One region of the Thermonema lapsum genome, then DNA from elsewhere that is predicted to be linked to it. Evidence: riboswitches for the same ligand, from Rfam matches in the RefSeq annotation. Region 1 holds a riboswitch; the other holds the start of a gene.
The links. A riboswitch is a leader RNA that binds a small molecule or an ion and turns the genes downstream of it on or off. The one in region 1 is predicted to bind S-adenosylmethionine.
Positions count from the first base shown of each region.

Region 2: linked by a shared signal. The riboswitch ahead of FHS56_RS04755 (O-acetylhomoserine aminocarboxypropyltransferase/cysteine synthase family protein) and the one ahead of metH (methionine synthase) in region 1 are both predicted to bind S-adenosylmethionine.

Region 1 covers NZ_JAASRN010000002.1:638,128-648,704, reverse strand. Annotated here, with positions in the region: gene FHS56_RS08200 (helix-hairpin-helix domain-containing protein) at 1-735, shown strand, start outside; gene FHS56_RS08195 (asparagine synthetase B family protein) at 742-2,568, shown strand; gene FHS56_RS08190 (L-threonylcarbamoyladenylate synthase) at 2,696-3,322, shown strand; gene FHS56_RS08185 (hypothetical protein) at 3,335-3,544, shown strand; gene FHS56_RS08180 (hypothetical protein) at 3,541-4,368, opposite strand; SAM riboswitch class I at 4,444-4,557, shown strand; gene metH (methionine synthase) at 4,659-8,372, shown strand; gene FHS56_RS08170 (hypothetical protein) at 8,449-9,102, shown strand; gene FHS56_RS08165 (fructose-6-phosphate aldolase) at 9,200-9,409, shown strand; gene FHS56_RS08160 (cell division ATP-binding protein FtsE) at 9,415-10,125, shown strand; gene FHS56_RS08155 (hypothetical protein) at 10,216-10,577, opposite strand, start outside.
Region 2 covers NZ_JAASRN010000001.1:1,064,489-1,075,065, reverse strand. Annotated here, with positions in the region: gene FHS56_RS04785 (1-aminocyclopropane-1-carboxylate deaminase/D-cysteine desulfhydrase) at 1-790, shown strand, start outside; gene FHS56_RS04780 (SDR family NAD(P)-dependent oxidoreductase) at 866-1,642, shown strand; gene FHS56_RS04775 (NADPH-dependent FMN reductase) at 1,639-2,160, shown strand; gene FHS56_RS04770 (CTP synthase) at 2,237-3,880, shown strand; gene FHS56_RS04765 (homoserine dehydrogenase) at 3,980-5,215, opposite strand; gene FHS56_RS04760 (homoserine O-acetyltransferase family protein) at 5,281-6,324, opposite strand; gene FHS56_RS04755 (O-acetylhomoserine aminocarboxypropyltransferase/cysteine synthase family protein) at 6,329-7,642, opposite strand; SAM riboswitch class I at 7,935-8,043, opposite strand; gene FHS56_RS04750 (M28 family peptidase) at 8,255-9,631, shown strand; gene nhaD (sodium:proton antiporter NhaD) at 9,996-10,577, opposite strand, start outside.

The DNA of each region.
Region 1 (10,577 bases):
CGCCTTGTGGAGCGCCAAGACCTGCGGGGAGTGGTGCATGCACATACTACCTACAGCGACGGCAAAAACTCCTTAATGGAAATGGCAGAGCATGCCCGTCGTCTGGGCTATGAATATTTAGGTATCACCGACCACTCGCAGTCGGCTTTTTACGCCAACGGGCTCAGTGAAGAACGGGTGCGCCAACAATGGCAAGAAATCGAGCGCATCAACAGACAACTCACGGATTTCCGTTTGCTAAAAGGCATCGAGGTGGACATCTTAGCAGATGGCAGCTTGGATTTCTCCGACGATTTTTTGGCACAGTTCGACTTTGTAATTGCTTCCATCCATTCGGGGCTTTCTATGAATCGCCAGAAGGCAACACAACGGCTATTGAAAGCCATTGCCAACCCTCATGTGCATATTTTGGGACACCTAACCGGTCGCATTTTGCTTGCCCGTGACGGTTACCCTCTCGACATGGAAGCCATCGTGCGGGCATGCGCCGAACACAAAGTGGCAATAGAAGTGAATGCTACTCCCTCGCGTTCAGATTTAGATTGGGAATGGATTTTTTATGCCATGGAGCAGGGGGTAAAGTTATTGATTACGCCTGATGCACATAGCTGCGAAGAGCTGGAATACATGGAGTGGGGGCTGCAGCTGGCGCGAAAAGGGGGAATGCTGAAAGAGGTTTGTCTTAACTGCTTGAACTGCCATGATTTTTTAGACTTTTTTGCACAAAAGGCATAAGCCCTTATGTGTGGTATCGCGGTTATATGGGACAAGTATGCCCGCCTCGACGAACAACCTATGCGGCAGATGCTTCGCCGCTTGGCAAATCGGGGTCCTGACGATGCTCATTGGCTGAAGCTTAAGCTTACGCATGGACAGCTATTTATGGGGCATACGCTCTTGAGTTTTTATGAAAATGCCCCTCGGCAGCCAGTCTGCAACCCTACTTATCCTCTTTACTTGGTTTACAACGGACAAATATACAATACCACCAAGCTGAGCCAGCATTTTTCGCTGCATCATACGCCTTCCGATACTGAATTGCTCTGGCGTTGCCTGCATGCCCGGCTTCACGAAGAAACAGTGCCTACCTTAGAGGGTATGTATGCATGGGTAGCTTATGACCAAGTGCACAATCGCTTGTTGATGGGGCGCGATGAGCAACTTATCAAGCCGCTCTATTACTATGAAGATGAACGTTACCTTGTCATTGCTTCGGAGATAAAGGCGATTCAGGCAAGTGGTTTGTGCCGTTTGACACCCTGTCCGCAGCAAATCCAACACTATTGGCGTTTTCGGGCACCAGAAGTAGGAAAAACTTTTTTCAGGGAAATCAAAACCTTACCGGCGGGTGTATGGCATTTGCCGCTTCATCCTCGAATGCTGCTCGAACACCACAAAGAGCGGCTGGACGATTGGAATCCTGTGCGATTTACATATCCCCACCTTAACGACACTCAAATGGTAGAAACTGCCCATGCTTGGCTCTTGGAGGCAGTAGTTATGCAAAGTAGGGTAGGCAATCCGGCGGTATGGCTTAGCGGTGGAGTGGACTCTTCGCTGCTGCTGGCACTTTTGCGCGAAGAAGGCAAAACGGCGGTGCCTGCATTCACGATTGTGCCCGAAAATCGTAGGAAACAGCCCACGGCTACTCAGGATGCCGTTTATGCTCAAAAAGTAGCGCGCTATTTTCGAGCAGAGTGGCAGCCCGTAATCATAAAACGAGATGATTTTCTTGAACAACTGCCTACTTTCTGGCAACTTGCCGACCAGCCTATTGCCGACCCGGCGACTGCCTTGATAGATGCATTGGCAGCACAAACGGCTGCCTTGAGCCGCTGTGTGTTGAGTGGTAGTGGAGCAGATGAGTGGTGGGGCGGCTATGAGCGTCATCGGGCGTGGTTTTATTGGTTGAATAATCCTGCCTTGTATCGCCAGATGGCTAAAATTGCCAAGCCATGGGTGGCTAAAATACCTTTTATTCACGACCGCGTGCGTCAAATAAAAAAATGGCTGCTTCCTTTAGCCGATGCCTCACCCGAGCACCTTTATTATGAATGGGCTTCGTTGCGTTTGCCTTCCCCTTTGTCGGAGCATTTGCCGCCGCTGCACACCTTAGCGGATGCCCTGCAGTTTGACCGTGATTTTTATTTGCCCCAAGTGTTGCTTGCCTCACAAGACTATTATGCTGGGCGTCATGCTGTAGAAGTGCGAGTGCCTTATCTGATGCCTTTCATCTTGCATTGGCTGCGCGAGCTACCTGTGTCTGTTTTGCTTTCTAAAGGCAAAAAATGGATATTGAAAGCCCTTTTGCTGCGTTTAGCTCCCGAATTGAAAGCGGTTGCCAAGCGCAAAAAAGAAGGTTTTGGCATTCCTTTGGGCGACTGGATGCGTCAGACCGCTACCGCTTCTTTGTGGCTTGTCTTCGAAGATGCACAAGCGCCCGTTTACGAATACATAAATTTTTCGAAGGTGCATTCCTTGTGGAAACAGCACCTTCGCCGGCACGATGACTATACGCATGAACTGTGGGCGGTGCTGCAGATGAACGCCTTTTTGTGTTCTTTATGAGAGTAAAAGTTTATTTGGGAGCTATTTTTGGAAAAAGCCGCCAGCATGCATTGTTTTTCACATCAAAATTCCTTAGCTTATCTAAGGATTCAACTCAATTCCAACATTCACTTTAAACACAACGCTTATGGCAGCAGAATTGTTGAAAATACACCCACAAAACCCCGAAGAGCGCAAAATACGGAAGGTAGTGGAGTGCTTGAAAGAGGGCGGCGTAATCATTTATCCTACCGATACGGTTTATGGTATTGGTTGCGACATCCACAAAAAGCAGGCGGTGGAGCGTTTGTGCAGAATCAAAGGAGTAGAACCCCAAAAAGCCCGTCTCTCTTTTATCTGTCATGACCTGAGTCATATTGCCGAGTACGCCAAGGTGGAAACGCCTATTTTTAAAATCATGAAAAAAGCCTTGCCCGGACCTTTTACCTTCATTCTGCCAGCTAACAGCAAAGCACCCGATGGCGTCCTTTACAAGCGCAATACGGTGGGCATTCGTGTGCCGGACAATCCCATACCCCGCATGATAGTGCAGCAGCTGGGCAATCCTATCATCACCTCATCCATTCATGATGAAGATGAAATCATAGAATACACTACTGACCCCGAAGAAATCTATGAACGCTTTAAGCATTTGGTCGATATCGTGATTGACGGAGGCGCAGGCAATAACGTCCCCTCTACCATTGTGGATTGTTCCAATGGAGAAATAGAAGTAATCAGAGAAGGAGCAGGTGATATTTCCATGTACTTATAGGTCGCCGACAGCATGCAGTTTATTGTGAAGGTGGTATCCATAGACCAAGGTAAAACGCTGTTTATTCACCGTTTCAGCCGTTTTGAACAGGCATATGAATTTTATTTGATGCTCAACGGAGCTGTTTTCTTTGAAAGAGTGTGTGTAAAACTGCTGACTGCCGACTATGAGCTGATTAGCTTATTTGAGAGCCGTGCACCCGACCAAATCAAAAACCTTTAGAGGCTTGCCGGCAGAAGTAGTAAAGGATACAGAAAAGCGCTGTCGCTGACAATGCGATAGCGCTCTTTTTTTGCAAAGAAAGAGGGAAAAAGCAAAACCGCCAATAGCGTAAGATTCATGCACCAAAGCACCAGCATCAATAAAAGTCGCTGCCATAAGGCTGCCGATATTACCGCAGCCAAGCCAAGCAGGGCATAGATGAGGCGGCGTAATGACGCCTCAGGGAGCCTTTGTGCCAAAGACCGTTGCCCGTCTTGTTGGTCAGAATGTCGTTCGTAGGCAGCTATGATAAGTAAGTTGCACCATGCCAGCAGGAGAAAACTGATGCCCAACACCCAAAAACCAGAGCTATAGCCCGAAGGAACAAGGGGCGCCCAATGCCACAAGCTGGCACCTGCTACATAGATGAGCGCTACCCGCAGTTCTTTGCTTATGTCCACCCAGTGGTAGGGCAGTAGCTCTAAAGCAAAATGTATGGCAGAAAAGAAACCCAAGTATAAGCCGCTGTAAACGACCGGAAGCGGTGCCCACTGCCACAAAAGCCCCATGTCTATCAACAAAAGAATGCCAACAGCAAGCACAAAGCGCTTAAAAAAACGCTGATGCACCCTATGGCGGAAGGTGTGGGCACAGTGTTGTATGCGCAGAGCATCCCACAGATGGTCGGCGGTGTAGAGTATCCACACCGAAATGACTAATATAAGATAAGGGGGAAACTGCCTAAGGGGTTGCCCTGACTCATAACCAAAGGCATATAAGACAGCACAGGCACTTAGGCACACATCGAGACTCAAGGCACGCAGCCACTTCCATAAAGTGCTCATGTTCGAAGGCTTTTGATAAAAATAAGGCAATTCAAATTTCTACCTTTCAATAAAAGCCTGTACATTTGTTGGAACGACTTATCCGGAAAGACCGAGGCAATGGGGCCGTTGACGTCTTAGCAACCATGCACGCCCGTGCATAAGGTGCTAATTCCCACCCTCTTCCGTTTGGTGAGGGAAAGATAAGTCAGCTTCGAGCCGTCGCTGATTTTTCTGTGTATAAGTCTGTTTTATTCTCTCTTGTTTCTGCTTGCTGAACAGAAAAGAGTTTGTTTTTTACTTTAACCAGAATGACAGCTATGGATGCACATCCTATTGAAAAAGCACTGCAAGAGCGTATCTTGGTGCTGGACGGTGCCATGGGCACCATGATTCAGCGCTACGGACTTACCGAAGCCGATTATCGTGGCGAGCGCTTCCGTGACTTTCCCCATGAGCTCAAGGGAAACAACGACCTTTTATCTTTGACACAGCCCCACATTATACGGGAAATTCATGAGAAGTACCTGCAAGCGGGTGCCGACATCATCGAAACCAACACCTTTAACAGCACTTCTATCTCGCAAGCCGACTACCATTTGCAAGAACTGGTGTATGAGCTGAACTATGAAGCCGCCCGCTTGGCAAAGGAAGTTGCTGCCCGTTTTAGCGATAAGCCCCGCTGGGTGGCAGGTTCTATAGGACCTACCAACCGTACCGCTTCGCTTTCGCCCGATGTGAACCGTCCGGCATATCGAGCCATCACCTTCGACACCCTCGTGGATGCCTACTATGAGCAGGTGCGTGGGTTGGTAGAAGGTGGAGTTGACTTGCTTCTAGTAGAAACGGTATTTGATACCCTGAATGCCAAGGCGGCTCTTTTTGCCATTGAAAAATATTTTGAAGATACCGGCAAGGCGCCTTTACCTGTGATGGTTTCGGGCACCATCACCGATGCCAGCGGACGTACTCTCTCGGGGCAAACCGTAGAGGCATTTTTGATATCCCTTTCGCACTACCCCCTGCTAAGCATAGGCTTGAATTGTGCCTTAGGGGCTGATTTGATGCGTCCTTATGTGGAAACGCTTGCCAAGCAGGCGCCTTTCTTTACTTCTGCACATCCCAATGCGGGCTTGCCCAATGCCTTTGGAAAATACGACCATACGCCCGAAATCATGGGGCAAATGGTGGAAGACTTTCTGCGTGAAGGATGGCTCAACATTATTGGGGGGTGCTGTGGAACCACACCCGAGCATATACGCCTCATTGCCGACTTGGCACAGCGCTATGCGCCGCGTCGGCGTCCTGCCAAAAAGCACCTGACAGCTCTTAGCGGCTTGGAGCCTCTTTATGTCAACGAGGTAACTGGTTTTGTGAACATAGGCGAGCGCACCAACGTAGCCGGTTCCCGCAAATTTGCCCGCCTGATTTGTGAAGGCAACTATGAAGCGGCATTGGCAATAGCACGTCAGCAGGTGGAAAATGGCGCCCAAGTCATCGACATCAACATGGACGAAGGCATGCTCGATGCCGAAGCTGCCATGACCCACTTCCTGCATCTCATCGCTTCGGAGCCCGATATTGCTCGTGTACCTGTGATGATAGACTCTTCGAAGTGGAGCGTCTTGGAAGCAGGTTTGAAATGTGTGCAAGGAAAAGCGGTGGTCAATTCGCTCTCGCTAAAAGACGGAGAAGAAGAATTTTTGCGTCGTGCTCGACTGGCACGCCGTTATGGAGCCGCTGTGGTAGTGATGGCTTTCGATGAGCAGGGACAAGCCGACACCTACGAGCGTCGTATAGAAATCTGTGAGCGGGCTTACCGTCTGCTTACCGAGCGTCTGAACTTCCCCCCCGAAGACATCATTTTCGACCCCAACGTATTGACTGTGGGCACCGGCATTGCCGAGCACGCCAATTATGCCGTGGACTTCGTGCGCGCAGTGGAGTGGATTAAGAAGAACTTGCCATATGCCAAAACCAGCGGGGGAATCAGCAATGTGTCTTTTGCTTTCCGTGGCAACGACCGTGTGCGCGAAGCCATGCATTCGGCTTTTTTATACAAAGCCATTCGTGCGGGCTTGGATATGGGCATTGTCAATGCCGGCATGATAGAAGTGTATGAGGAAATACCCAAAGACCTGCTCGAACATGTGGAGGACGTTTTATGGAATCGCCGCCCCGACGCCACCGAACGCCTCATCGCCTTTGCCGAAACCTTGAAAAATGATGGTGCACAGGCTGCTAAGCAAACCGAAGCATGGCGCGAGGCAAGCGTGGAAGAGCGATTAAAGTACGCTTTAATCAAAGGCATCACCGACTACATCGAAGCAGACACCGAAGAAGCTCGACAAAAATATGTTTCGCCGTTAAAGGTCATTGAAGGTCCTTTGATGGATGGCATGCGCATCGTGGGAGATTTGTTTGGGGCAGGCAAAATGTTCTTACCACAGGTGGTAAAGAGCGCCCGAGTCATGAAAAAATCGGTAGCGTATTTGATTCCTTTTCTCGAAGCAGAAAAACGCCAAAACCCGAATGGCAGCGCCGCCGGTAAAATACTGCTGGCTACTGTCAAGGGAGATGTGCACGACATAGGAAAAAACATCGTGGGGGTAGTCTTGGCATGTAACAACTACGAAATCATTGACTTAGGAGTTATGGTGCCCGCGAACAAAATCATAGAAGAGGCAAAAAAACACAAGGTGGACATCATCGGGCTGAGCGGCTTGATAACCCCCAGTCTTGATGAGATGGTACATGTAGCCAAAGAGTTGGAGCGCGAGGGCATGTGTGTGCCCTTGCTCATAGGGGGAGCTACCACCTCGCGGGCACACACCGCTGTAAAAATAGCACCCCATTACAGCGCCCCTGTGGTGCACGTGTTGGATGCCGGACGCAGCGTGCCTGTGGTCAGTGCTTTGTTGAGCGAAGAAAGAGCGTCTTTTGTCGAGCAAATACGTCAGGAATATGAGGGGCTTCGCAAGCAATATGAACGCAAGCAGCACACCAAAGACCTCTTACCCATAGAAGCGGCACGTGCCAATCGCTTAAAAATAGATTGGACACAGGCACCCCTCTATGAGCCTAAAAAATTGGGAGTGCATTATCTCATGGATTATCCACTGGAGGAAATAGCCGCCTATATAGATTGGACACCCTTCTTTTGGACGTGGGAGTTGAAAGGGAAATACCCTGCCATCTTGGAAGATGCAACCTATGGGCAGGAAGCCCGCAAACTGTTGCTTGATGCTCGCTGTATGCTTGACGAAATCATACAGCAGAAACGCCTGAAAGCCCATGCTGCTTTTGCCTTGTTGCCTGCCAATGCAGTAGGCGATGATATTGTAGTGTATGACACACAAGGCACCTCCGCCGGTGAAACTACTTATGCCGGCACGCCCTTGCCTTTGCCCTTGAAAACAGTATTTCACATGTTGCGTGAGCAGAAGAAAAAGGCAGAGGGGCTACCCAATTTATCTTTAGCCGACTTTGTAGCCCCCATATCCACCGGGCGCCTTGATTACATCGGCTGCTTTGCTGTAACTACCGGCATTGGCTTAGATGAATGGGTGCAGCAGCTGGAAGCACAGCATGACGATTACCGTGCTATCATGGCTAAAGCACTGGCAGACCGATTGGCGGAAGCTTTCGCTGAGCTATTGCACGCGCGCATAAGACGCGAATTTTGGGCATATGCCCCCAACGAAAATCTTTCTATGGAAGACATCATTGCCGAGAAATATCAAGGCATTCGTCCGGCTGCAGGCTACCCTGCCTGCCCCGACCATACAGAGAAACGAGCAATCTTTGATTTGCTTGATGCAGAGGTGAAGTTGGGCATGCGTCTTACCGAAAGCTATGCCATGTATCCTGCTGCTTCGGTAAGCGGATGGTATTTGGCACACCCCCAAGCACATTATTTTGGAATAGGTAAGATTGCTGTGGACCAGCTTCAAGACTACGCTGAACGTAAAGGATTGAATTTAAAAGAAATGGAAAAATGGTTGCGTCCTTATCTGAGTGAATAGAAAAGTGGGAGGCGTGTAAGTTTAAGGCATGAATTTTGCTGCTTTTATCTTTGTTCAACCCTAAATTACTAAAACCATGAAAAGGCTTTTTTATGCTTTGGCTCCTTTGACTCTCATGGCGCTACTGCTTACTGCCTGCAAAGGTGATAAAGGAGACCCAGGTATTCCTATTCCAGAAGATGGACAGAATAACAATTCTTTTTTATTCGATGTGGGCGAAGTAAAAGTAGTGCTACGCGATGCTTATTACGCTGACGGTACCCCCGTAGGCGGAACTCCCGCGCCCGATACATTGGTTGTTAAGTACAATTTCGAAAGACCTTACCTTGAATTTAAATCTCCCGGACAGGGCTACCCCCCAGAAGTATATTTAAATTTAGTAAATTCAAATTTTCTTGATAAGTTGGTAATGAACATGGGGTTTATAGAAGGGAGTTCACTGGCGAACATTACTCGTGATGATGTGGAATACATCTATCTTACAGTAACTCACGATATAAAAACGCAGGGTAAAATTAAGCGTTGGCAGGGCGAGGCTTTCTTATTATCAGGAGGACAAAATGTGACTATCGAGAGGCTTTCTTACGACCCCGCCAAAGAAATGCTTTCTTTTAAACTTACATTAACTTTTGACAGAGTGTATTCAGACCCCCAATCCGGCAATGGTAGAGGGACCACGGCTGAGGTGTCGGGCAATATCCATGTGTTGGAGATTGCCTATAGACCTTAATTCATAAAGTTTCAAGCTATGAATTCCCTCAATACCTTTCTGGGTTTTGAGGGATTTTTGTATTTTTACTTCAAAAGCATTTTTCGTGTACACACCTATGTATATTATCAAAGTAAAGGGCAAAGCCAAAATTCCGGATTACGTTCAAATACGGGATGATAACTTCGTTTTGGTGGCTTATTTTCGAGCGGACCGACCGCTTAAAGACAAAGACTTGGAAAAGCTTAACTTAGTAGGAAAAGAAGCTGCTTTACGCCAACTGATAGAGCAAATCCCCTATGGGAAACTGCAAAAACTGGAATTGTGAGCAACATGGAAAACCAGCCGGATGTAGTTGTAAGTGTTAAAGGCGCAACCATCTACCAAAATGGTATGCCCGTGCTTAGCGATGTTTATTTCGATGTGCACAAGGGGGAGTTCGTCTATATTGTAGGGCGCACGGGGAGCGGTAAAACTTCCTTATTGAAGACGCTTTATGCCGATTTGCCCCTCTACAAAGGCGATGTAGAGGTGGCAGGCATTCAACTGTTCAATATCAAACGCAGAGACATTGCCAAGCTACGCCGACGCATAGGCATCGTTTTTCAGGATTTTCAGCTGCTTATGGACCGTAGCGTGGCTGACAATTTGTTTTTTGTCATGCGAGCTACAGGTTGGCGCAGCACTGCCAAAATGAAGCAACGTATGAACGAGGTGCTGTTGCGGGTAGGTTTAAGTGGAGCAACAAGCAAAATGCCGCATCAGTTGTCGGGAGGCGAACAACAGCGCGTAGTCATTGCGCGTGCTTTGCTCAATGAGCCAGCTATCCTTATTGCCGATGAACCCACTGGCAATCTGGACCCCGCCGTAGGCGAAGAAATTATGGACCTGTTTATGAAAATTAACCGTAGCGGTACCGCCGTACTGATGGCAACGCACAACTATCAATTTATAGAGCAATTTCCGGCACGTGTGTTAAAATGCGAGCATGGTACTTTGCTTGATTCCACCCTGCACAACTTTGATTTAAAAACTTTGTTTTGATTGAAGAGTATCGTGAGTAGAATACAAAAATAAGAGACAGTTTTCACATACTGCCTCTTATTTTTGTGCAATTTCAACTACGATTAGACTTTATTGCATTCCTCGTAGCTCGTCTACAGGGCGGCGTTCTCCGTCTTTGTATCCTTGCACATAGGCATCTTTTATGCCCAACTTGCGCACGGCATCACGGAATGCCACTGCGTCTTCATAGCTGCGAAAGATGCCAAGTGTATAGTATCGGTTGACGCTGTTGCCCGAAGCATCTTCATCGACAAAAGAGAGCTGTACTTTAAAGAAAATGCCTTTCTCTTCATTTTTGCGCTGTGCATTCTCTTTTATTTGGCGCTTCAGTTGCTGGTTGCGGCTTTCTAAAGCGCTGACTTGGTTGTCTTTAGTAGCCAGCTGGTCACGTAGCTCCTGCAGCTCAGCTTCGAGGGTGCGTAATTCTTGTT
Region 2 (10,577 bases), on a different contig from region 1:
CCATCCACAGATTTCGGGAAACAAGTGGCTGAAGCTGAAATACAATTTACTGGAGGCGGCACAGCAGGGTAAAAGGCGCCTACTTACTTTTGGCGGCGCTTATTCCAATCATCTGTATGCTACGGCAGCGGCAGGCAAGCTCTTAGGCTTCGAGACCATAGGCATCGTGCGGGGGGAGCGTGTGGAGCCGCTCAACTCCACACTTCAATTTGCACAAGAAGCAGGCATGCAGCTACACTTTGTGAGTCGTTCGGATTACCGGCAAAAGCATAGCCCTGCATTCATTGAGCACCTACACCGCCTCTTTGGCGACTTTTTTCTTGTACCCGAAGGGGGCAGCAATGTGTATGCAGTGCCGGGATGCATGGAGTTGCTGGGCGAATGGAGCGCTGCTTACGATTATATCTTGTTGCCATGCGGAACGGGGGGTACTCTGGCAGGCTTGGCGTTGGCTGCCGCAGCACATCAAAAGCTTATCGGGGTGTCGGTACTTAAAGGCGGCGATTTTCTTTTTGAAGAGGTGAAAAAGCTTCAGGTGGCATATGCCGGATACCATACGCAGAACTTTGAAATATGGACTGGCTATGCGCATCGAGGTTATGCCAAAACTACCGCAGCCCTGCTGGCATTCATGGAGGATTGGCGGCGGCTTTATCCGTCTGTGCCTATAGAGCATGTGTATTCTGCCAAGATGCTTTATGCTTTCTTTGTCGAAGTAGAGCAGGGCTATTTTGCGCCCGGCAGCCGTGTGCTCCTTGTGCATACCGGAGGCTTGCGCGAAAAAGATTGATGTTTTTTCTTTTTTGAAACAGCGACGGTTCGTCGCAAAATATGTATTTTGATAATCCACCACTTATGGAGAACTATGTCTTCTGTGCTCTCTTTCTTTAGCGGAAAACATGTGGTCATTACCGGGGCGGCGTCTGGCATTGGTTATGCCTTGGCAAAGGAACTATTGCCCGTTGCCGCTTCTTTACTGCTCATAGACCTGAACACCGGGACTATAAATGCCTTTGCCGGGCAGAGTGGCAAAATTTCCTTGTTGCAAGCCGACCTCTCGACACGAACGGGCTGCGAGCGCCTTTTGGCACACTTGCGTGAGGCTGCCCATCCGCCCGATGTGGTTTTTCTTAATGCTGGACTTGCCCGTTATGGTCGTTTCGAAGCGCCCGATTGGCAAAGTATAGAATCGCTTTTGATGTTAAATGCCGCCGGCGTGATGTATGTGAGCGGACAGCTGCGCCACCTTTATCCTCAAACACTGATTTGCATTACGGCTTCTTCCATGGCATTTTTGGGGGTTCCCGGTTATGCTGTCTATGCAGCAAGCAAGGCGGCTTTGCACCGTTGGGCGCAAACGCTATGGGCAGAAGGTGAGCGGCGGCTCACGTTGGTATATCCTATTGCCACGCGCACCGCTTTTTTCAATACGGCTCAAAGTCCCTTGCTTTTTCCCAACCAAAGCGCTGAACAGGTGGTTAAAGCCATGTTGCGAGGGGTAAGCCGAGGAAAGAGGCAGATTTTCCCCTCAAGGCTTTTTTATTGCATCACAATCCCTGTATTTTTGTATGAATGTTTTATGCGCCTTTACACCTTATATGCTCGGCGCCTTTTAGACCGAAGAACCCATCCAAATCCATGATAGGAATAGTTGTAGGAACCAATCGCAAAGAAGCTGTCTCAGAGCAAGTAGCCACCTATTATGCTACCCTGTTGAATGAAAGGGGGCACTCTGCCGATATCATACGTTTGACCGAACTACCACCTGACTTTATAGCCACGGCATTGTATGAAAATGAAGGTAAAAATGAGCATTTCAACCGTTTGCGCGACCGTTTGCTGGCTGCTACACGTTTGGTTTTCATTGTTCCCGAATACAATGGTTCCTTCCCCGGTGTGTTGAAGGCTTTTTTGGATGGCTTCCCTTATCCGAGTGGTCTGGAAGGCAAACGCATTGCTTTGGTGGGAGTATCGAGTGGTATACAAGGGGGCGCTTTGGCGCTCAGCCACCTGAACGATGTCTTTTCTTATTTGCATGCCGACGTGGTGGGGGTCAGAGTAAAGTTGATGCAGATAGACCAATATTTGCAAGAAGGAAAAATTACGCATCCGTTTTACAATCAACTGTTGAACATGCAAATCGATGCCTTGGTGCGCTAAATTTGTACTTGCTTGCGAAGTTGCGTAACTTCGCATCCCATAGTGGTAGAAACACAACCTTACAAGCAAAACCATTATGGGCACGCAAACAAAATATATTTTCGTAACCGGTGGCGTTACTTCTTCCTTAGGCAAGGGCATCATTGCTTCCTCTCTGGCGAAACTCTTACAGGCACGGGGCTTTTCGGTAACCATTCAGAAGTTTGACCCCTACATCAACGTAGACCCGGGCACGCTCAACCCCTATGAGCATGGCGAGTGTTACGTGACTGACGATGGCGCCGAGACAGACTTGGACTTAGGGCATTACGAGCGTTTTTTGAATATTGCCACTTCACAAGCCAACAACGTAACGACAGGGCGCATTTACTACTCAGTCATTACCAAAGAGCGCCAAGGGGCTTATTTAGGCAAAACCGTGCAGGTGGTGCCTCATATTACCGATGAAATTAAAGCCAACTTCCGTAAACTTGCCGACACCGGGAATTACGACATTGTCATTACTGAAATAGGCGGTTGCGTGGGCGACATAGAGTCGCTTCCTTTTTTGGAGGCACTGCGTCAGTTCCGTTGGGAGGTAGGCTTCAACAACTCGCTGGTCGTGCATTTGACGCTGGTCCCTTACTTGAAATCGGCGGGCGAGCTGAAAACCAAACCCACACAGCACTCGGTCAAAGAACTGCTGCAAACAGGCATTCAGCCCGATATACTCGTTTGCCGCACAGAATATCCCCTTCCGACCGAAATAAGAAAAAAAATAGCCCTGTTCTGCAATGTGAATGTCAATTCGGTGATTGAAGCCATCGACGCCGATACCATCTATGATGTGCCTTTGTTGATGCTGAAGGAAAAACTCGATGAACGGGTGCTTATCAAACTTAAGCTGCCTCACAAGCGCGAGCCCGACATGGAAGCATGGAAACAGTTTTTGGGCAAGCTGAAAAACCCCACTTCTTCGGTCAATATAGGCTTGGTAGGCAAGTATGTAGAGCTGCGCGACGCCTATAAATCCATTGTAGAAGCTTTCGTACATGCCGGCGCTTACAATGAATGCAAGGTCAATATTCGCTGGGTGCAGTCAGACCATCTGTCTGAAGAAAACATAGCAAGCAAGCTGTCCAGTTTAGACGGCATCTTGGTAGCACCGGGGTTTGGCGAGCGGGGCATCGAAGGCAAAGTGTTGGCAGTGCGCTATGCCCGCGAAAACAAAGTGCCTTTTTTCGGTATCTGTTTGGGGATGCAATGTGCCGTAGTAGAGTTTGCCCGTCATGTGGTAGGCTTGAAAGGTGCCCATACCACGGAAGTAAACCCCGAAACGCCTCATCCGGTGATTCATCTGATGGAAGAGCAAAAACATATTCAAGACAAGGGAGGAACCATGCGCTTGGGAGCATATCCCTGCGTTCTGGAGAAGGGCTCCAAAGCGTATCAGGCATATGGCAAAACAAAAATCAGTGAGCGCCACCGCCACCGCTATGAGTTCAATAACGAATACCGTGAGTTATTTGAAAAACACGGGATGCGAGCAACTGGCATCAACCCCGATAAGAATTTGGTAGAGATAGTAGAGATAGAAGACCACCCTTGGTTTGTGGCTGTGCAGTTTCATCCTGAGTTGAAAAGCACAGTGATGAACCCGCATCCGCTGTTTATGAAATTTGTGCAGGCAGCGCGCAGCTATGCACAATCCCGCACTGGCGAGGTGCTTGCATCGAAATGAGTATCCTCAAAGCAAACAAGCATAAGAAGGCATGCCAAGCAAGGCGACTGTCCTTTTGCTGCATGCCTTCCCTTGTGTGTGCTGCCTTTTGCTTTCTGACTATACGGATAGCAAGGTGCTCGCTTGCTTTACTCTCTGTCGCGTGAGCTGTGGATGGTATGCCACAAAGATGCCTGTTTGAGGATGTTTTTGCAGGAAATCGCGCACTTGGTCATAACGGGCATATCCTTCGAAGGCAAAGCCAAAGGCATCGCTTATTTGCGCGTGCAGCTCATGAAAAGGGAAATGCTGCAGCACTCGGCGGGCGCTACTGTTTCCGCTTACCCACAAGGGAAGCATCTCTTCTTCGTAGAAATAGCGCTTAATGTTCACCTTGCCGGTGGCTATATACCCTTTCAACACGCGCGCTACGTCTGCCATCACTGCGGCGCCGGTGGGCGTGCTGCCAGCGCCTTTGCCGCGCAATAACTGCCGATGGGCATAGCGTAAGCTTAGTTCTATGGCATTTTCTTCTTGCTCTACGCTTGCCAAGGGGTCCTGAACAGGCAAAAGGGCAGGAAGTACAAAGGCAGTAAGGCTGCCGTCGCTACGTTCATATGCTTGGGCAAGCAGCTTTATACGGTATTTTTTTCGTGTACAGTAGCCAGTAGTTAGTGGGTCGAGATGATGAATGCCTTGGCGTAAAAGCTGCTCGGGCGATGCCTCTATGCCAAAAGCATGATACAGTAAGATGCTGAGTTTATAGACGGCATCGAAGCCTTCGACATCCAGCGTGGGGTCTGATTCGGCAAAGCCCAAGGCTTGCGCCTCCTGTAGGGCAGCTTCGTAGGTAACTCCTTCGCTATGCATCTTGCTAAGGATAAAGTTGGTAGAGCCGTTGATGATGCCGCGCAACCATTCGATGCGGTCATAGCGGTAGTAGTGCTGCAGCAGCTGCAGGATAGGTATGCTTCCGGCTACGGCTGCCTCATAGAGGAAAGTGCGTTGCTGGCTGTGTGCCAAAGCTCGCAACTCGTTCCCGTAAAGCGCCACCATTTTTTTATTGGCACTGACCACATGCTTGCCTGATTGCAATGCCGTTTTGGCAATATGATAAGCCGCCTCGGCATCATCAATAGCCTCAACTACCAAGCGGATGGTGGGGTCGTTGAGTATGTCTTGAGCTTGAAAATAAAATTTGCCGGTAGCAATGGGTCGTTCTTTGTTGGGGTTCTTTACTACTATTTTCCGTATTTGAGCCTGTACTTCACTTTGTTGCTCCTGAAAGATACGGTAAAATCCTTGCCCCACGCAACCGAAACCAAACAATCCAATTTGAACAGGAAAATCACTCATAGCTGGTTGAATTTATGATGAAAGAAAGAGATAGATGGTAAATGAAAATGTAGTGGTAGCTTCACCTATGACACAGGAAACAAACAACTTTCAGTTTGAGCAAAGCAATCGAAATAAAAGCGCTCGACGGCATCGGTTTCAATCAAGAAGGCGTCGTGCCCATATACTGAATGCAAAATGCGCAGATGTGCATGGGGGATGTACTTTGCCAGCAGTTGCTGTTCGGCAAGCGGAAACAGGATGTCGGTACTGATGCCCAGCACGAGCACCTGCGCACGTATGCGCTCCAGCGCTGCTTCCACACCGCCCCGCCCACGCCCCACGTCATGACTGTCCATAGCTTTCGACAACCACCAATAACTGAACGCATGGAAGCGTTCACGCAACTTCTTGCCTTGGTGCCTTTGATAGGAGGCTGCTCGAAAGTTGCCTGTGGGAGAGTATTCCTCTGCCTCGCTTTGCGTGAGCGCATAGGTTTGATAGTGGCGATAGGAAAGCATGGCGCAAGCACGGGCAGCTTCCATGCCTTTCAGCCCGGCATCGGGAGTGCGCTGTCCCCAGCTGCTGTCGGACTCTATAGCCATGCGCTGCGCCTCATTGAAAGCAATGCCCCAAGCAGAATGGCGGGCATTGCAGGCAATCAAGTAAGCCGAATCGAAGAGATGAGGAACTTCAATGAGCCACTCGAGAGCCTGTTGCCCACCCATAGACCCCCCAATAAGGCAGCGAATGCGGCGGATGCCCAAGTGGCGGCGCAGTAGCTCGAATCCCCGCATGATGTCCCGGTTGGTAAGTACAGGAAAGTCATAATAGTAAGGTATGCCGGTTGAAGGATTGGGAGACAGCGGGTTGGTCGAGCCGTAGCATGAACCAAGCATATTGGCGCAAACGATAAATTGCCGCTCTGGGTCGAGCAGGCGCCCTTTGCCAAAGAGCCCTGCCCACCAACGGTCAACGTCTGCACTGCCTGTGAGGGCATGGCATACCCACACCACATTGTCGGCGCTTGCATTCAGCTGCCCGTAGGTGCGGTATGCCACCGTAAGCCCCTCGAGGGTATCGCCACCCTCGGTAATAAAAGGTGCCTGATATTGGAAGGTCTTTAACATTCTTTTAGACGGTCACTGCTGTGCTTATTTTCTCAAAAGCCTGCTCGAAGTCGGCGATGATGTCGTCGATATGCTCGATGCCCACAGACACGCGTATCAAATTGGGTTCCACGCCGGCGCTGCGTTGTTCGGCTTCGCTCAACTGCTGGTGGGTGGTCGATGCCGGGTGAATCACCAGTGTTTTGGCATCGCCCACGTTGGCTAAGTGGCTGGCAAGCTTCAGATGGTTGATGAAAGCAGCCGCTTTTTGTTTTCCTCCTTTGATGGCGAAGGTGAGCACTCCCCCGAAGCCATTGCGCAGATATTTTTTTGCTAATTGATGATAGGGGCTGCTTTCCAAGCCCGGGTAATTTACATACTCTACCTGCTCGTGTTGTTCGAGCCAACGTGCCAGTGTTAGGGCGTTGTCTACGTGTCGCTGCACCCGCAACGACAGGGTCTCCAAGCCTTGCAATAACAGGAAAGCATTGAAGGGGCTGAGGCTGGGACCGTAGTCGCGTAGCCCTTCGACACGTGCACGGATGATAAAGGCTATATTACCAAAGGGGCTGTTGGGTCCGAAGGCATCCCAAAAGACCAAGCCGTGGTAGCCTTCTGAGGGTTCGGTGAATTGCGGGAATTTGCCGTTGCCCCAGTTGAAACGCCCGCTGTCCACAATCACACCGCCGATGCTGTTGCCGTGTCCGCCAATCCACTTGGTAGCCGAGGCAGTAACCACCGCTGCGCCGTAGTCAATGGGGCGGAAAAGGTAACCTGCCGCGCCAAAGGTGTTGTCCACTACCAGAGGAATGCCGTGGCGGTCTGCCAGTTTGGCAATGGCTTCAAAGTCGGGGATGTTGAAGCCCGGATTGCCGATGGTTTCCAAGTAAATGGCTTTGGTCTTGTCATCTATCAGGCGTTCGAAGCTTTCTACTTTGTCGCCTTCGGCAAAGCGAGCTTCTATGCCCAAGCGCTTGAAGCTTACTTTGAACTGGTTGTAGGTACCGCCATACAAATAGGAGGTCGTTACAAAATTGTCGCCGGCTTGCAAGATGTTGGTAAGTGCAATGAACTGAGCTGCCTGCCCAGAAGCCGTGGCTAAGGCTGCCACACCACCTTCGAGTGCCGCAATGCGCTTCTCGAATACATCCGTGGTGGGGTTCATGATGCGGGTGTAGATGTTACCAAACTCTTGCAGTGCAAAGAGGCGGGCACCGTGTTCTGCATCGTTGAACACATAAGAGGTGGTTTGGTAGATGGGTACGGCGCGAGCACCAGTGGTTGGGTCGGGCTCTTGTCCGGCATGCAACTGAAGGGTTTCGAAACGGTAATTACTCATAGCTGGTTGATGGTTTATGGTGAAACAAATAACTTTATTTAGACTAAGTAAAGTGCCCGATAGAAATAGAAGGAAAGCCCTTTGGGCAAATGCGCAGCATTCGTCTACTGCGGCAAGCGCCCGTCAGGATAAGACGCTATGGGGAGTGGGATTACATGCAACAACAGCAACAACAACACATGGCTGCCATGCAGAAGCGGAGAGAGAGGGAGGGGAAGAATAGAATTTCTGCGAAAGATGGGGCAGGTTGTGCGTTTGAATTCTTGGTGTTGATGCGAATCATGACTTTTTTGGTTTATATTTCCTAAATGACCTTCATTTAGGCGGGATTTGGCACCTTGCCGTGCGGTAGGTTGCCAGCGCTTCATAGAGCCCGTTCTCTCAGCGCTTCTCTATAAACCTTTTACTTTTGCGGAAAAGTAAAAGTAAGAGGTTAGATGGTGCAATAATAAGGAAGCTTTACGAAGTGTGCAAATTTTTTTTAAAATTTCTGCTGACTGTATTGGTTATCAACATTTATGCTTGCTGAGGCAGGCGGAGCAATTAAAAAAACGCAAAGGCGGCGCAAGAGACGTACCAAGATATACCACATCAGCGTTCTTAAAGAAAAACATGATGAAGCGTTTTTTACTGTTTTTTGCCCTATGCTTGGGCACAGGGCGGTTCGCCCAAGCACAGAACGACTCCCTGCTGATTCGCAGCATTTATGAAAAAGCCCTTGAAAGCCACGTCGCCTACAACTATCTGGAGTATTTGAGCAACCGCATCGGAGGGCGCTTGAGTGGTTCGCCACAGGCGGCGGCAGCAGTCGAATACATGCGTGCTGTGATGGATACGCTTCCTTTCGACACCGTCTATTTGCAGCCGGTGATGGTGCCGCATTGGGTGCGTGGCGACAAAGAAGAAGCACGTGCCTTATCCTCGTACCGTGGCAGCATCAGTTTGCGGGTATGTGCTTTAGGCAATTCCGTAGGAACGGGTGAGGGGGGTATTTCGGCACCGGTAGTGGAAGTGCACAGCTTCGACGAGCTCAAAGCCTTAGGGCGGAAGAAAGTAGAGGGCAAAATAGTGTTTTTCAATGTGCCCATGAAACAGCATCACATTGAGACTTTTTCTGCTTATGGTGAGGCGGTGCGTTATCGTGTGTCGGGTGCTTCGGAAGCCGCCAAATTGGGGGCAGTGGCTGTGGTAGTGCGCTCGATGGGTACCGCCCTCGACGATGAGCCCCACACCGGTGCGCTGCGCTATGAACAAGGCGTGCCTGCCATTCCTGCTGTGGCTATCAGCACCAGAGGGGCAGAGCAGCTGAGTGCTTTATTGCGGCAAGACCCTTCTACTCGTCTCTTTATCGAAACGCATTGCCGTATGTTGCCCGATGTGCTCTCTTACAATGTAATAGGGGAAGTGTGGGGCGAGCGGCGCGATACAGTCATTGCCGTAGGCGGGCACCTCGATGCATGGGACAATGGCGATGGTGCGCATGACGATGGTGCCGGTTGTGTGCAGTCGGTAGAAGCTGTGCGTATCTTGCGCCAACTGGGTGTGAAGCCGCGTTACACTTGGCGCGTGGTCTTATTCATGAATGAAGAGAACGGTCTGCGTGGGGGCATAGAATATGCGCGTATGGTGCGCGAGCGTGGCGAGCATCACTTGTTGGCATTAGAATCCGACGCTGGCGGTTTTTCGCCCCGTGGTTTTAGCTTTGACATGACACCGGAGCACTTTCGCCGCATACAGAACTATCTGAAAAATATGTTAGAACCCTACGGCTTGCATATTTTCCGTTTGGGCGGCAGTGGTGCCGACATCAGTCCTTTAAAAGGCAGTGCCACTATCTTAGCGGGCTTGCGCCCTGATTCGCAGCGCTACTTCGACTATCACCATACAGCCATCGATACTTTCGATAAAATCAACCGGCGTGAGCTGGCGCTTGGTGCAGCAGCCATGGCAAGCCTTATCTATCTTGCCAATCAAGGAATGCTGCACTAATAAAACGGAAACTGTACGCATGCCCTGTTGGCGTTAGCCGGCAGGGCTCAGCGGTTTTTGCCGCTCTTGAAAAAAGAAAAAAGAAGGTAATTCCCTTCCATCAAGATTCGTAAAAGACTGCACCGTCGATGCTCATGAAGTTTGTCCGAACGACATAGGCGCAACTCTCATACACAGTTTTGAAGAAGCATCTTTCCTTCTCTTAACTCTTAAAAGTCTGTTTTACTTTACTGAAACCTTTAAAGTAAGGCAGGGGGCAGAGAGCTTGGCAAGTGCTGATGCCTGCCCTGCGATATTCAGCAAAAAGAAAGGCGTCTTCCTGCCAGAAGACGCCTTTAGAATAGAGAAGATTTTTAGGAATTACTTAGAACATAGCAGCCAAGGTACTGAATTGTTCAAGTAGCAGATACACCACAGCACCTGCCAGATAGCCAATCAATGCCAAGAAAGTCATTTTTCTCAGATACCAGATAAAATCTATCTTTTCCATGCCCATCACGGCAACACCCGCTGCCGAGCCGATGATAAGTAAGCTACCCCCGGTTCCGGCAGTATAGGCAAGAAATTCCCAGAATAGCCCGTCAGTAGCATAAATGCCGCTTGCTGCTAAGTCATACATACCCATAGCACCGGCTACCAGCGGCACGTTGTCTATAATAGCAGACAGCACCCCGATAATCAAGTTAATGAATACTGGGTTCTTGATGGTGGCATCCAAGTATTCTGCCATGGTCCGCAGGGCGCCAATCTCCTGAAGGCTGCCAATGGCAAGTAAAATACCAAGGAAGAACAGTATGCTCGCAGTATCGATACGGGACAAGGCTTTAGCAGCTGAAAACTCTTTGCGTTCTTCTTCGTCTTTGTCGCTGTTGATAATTTCCGACACAATCCATACGATACTAAGACCCAGCATCATACCCATATAGGGTGGCAAGTGGGTGATGGT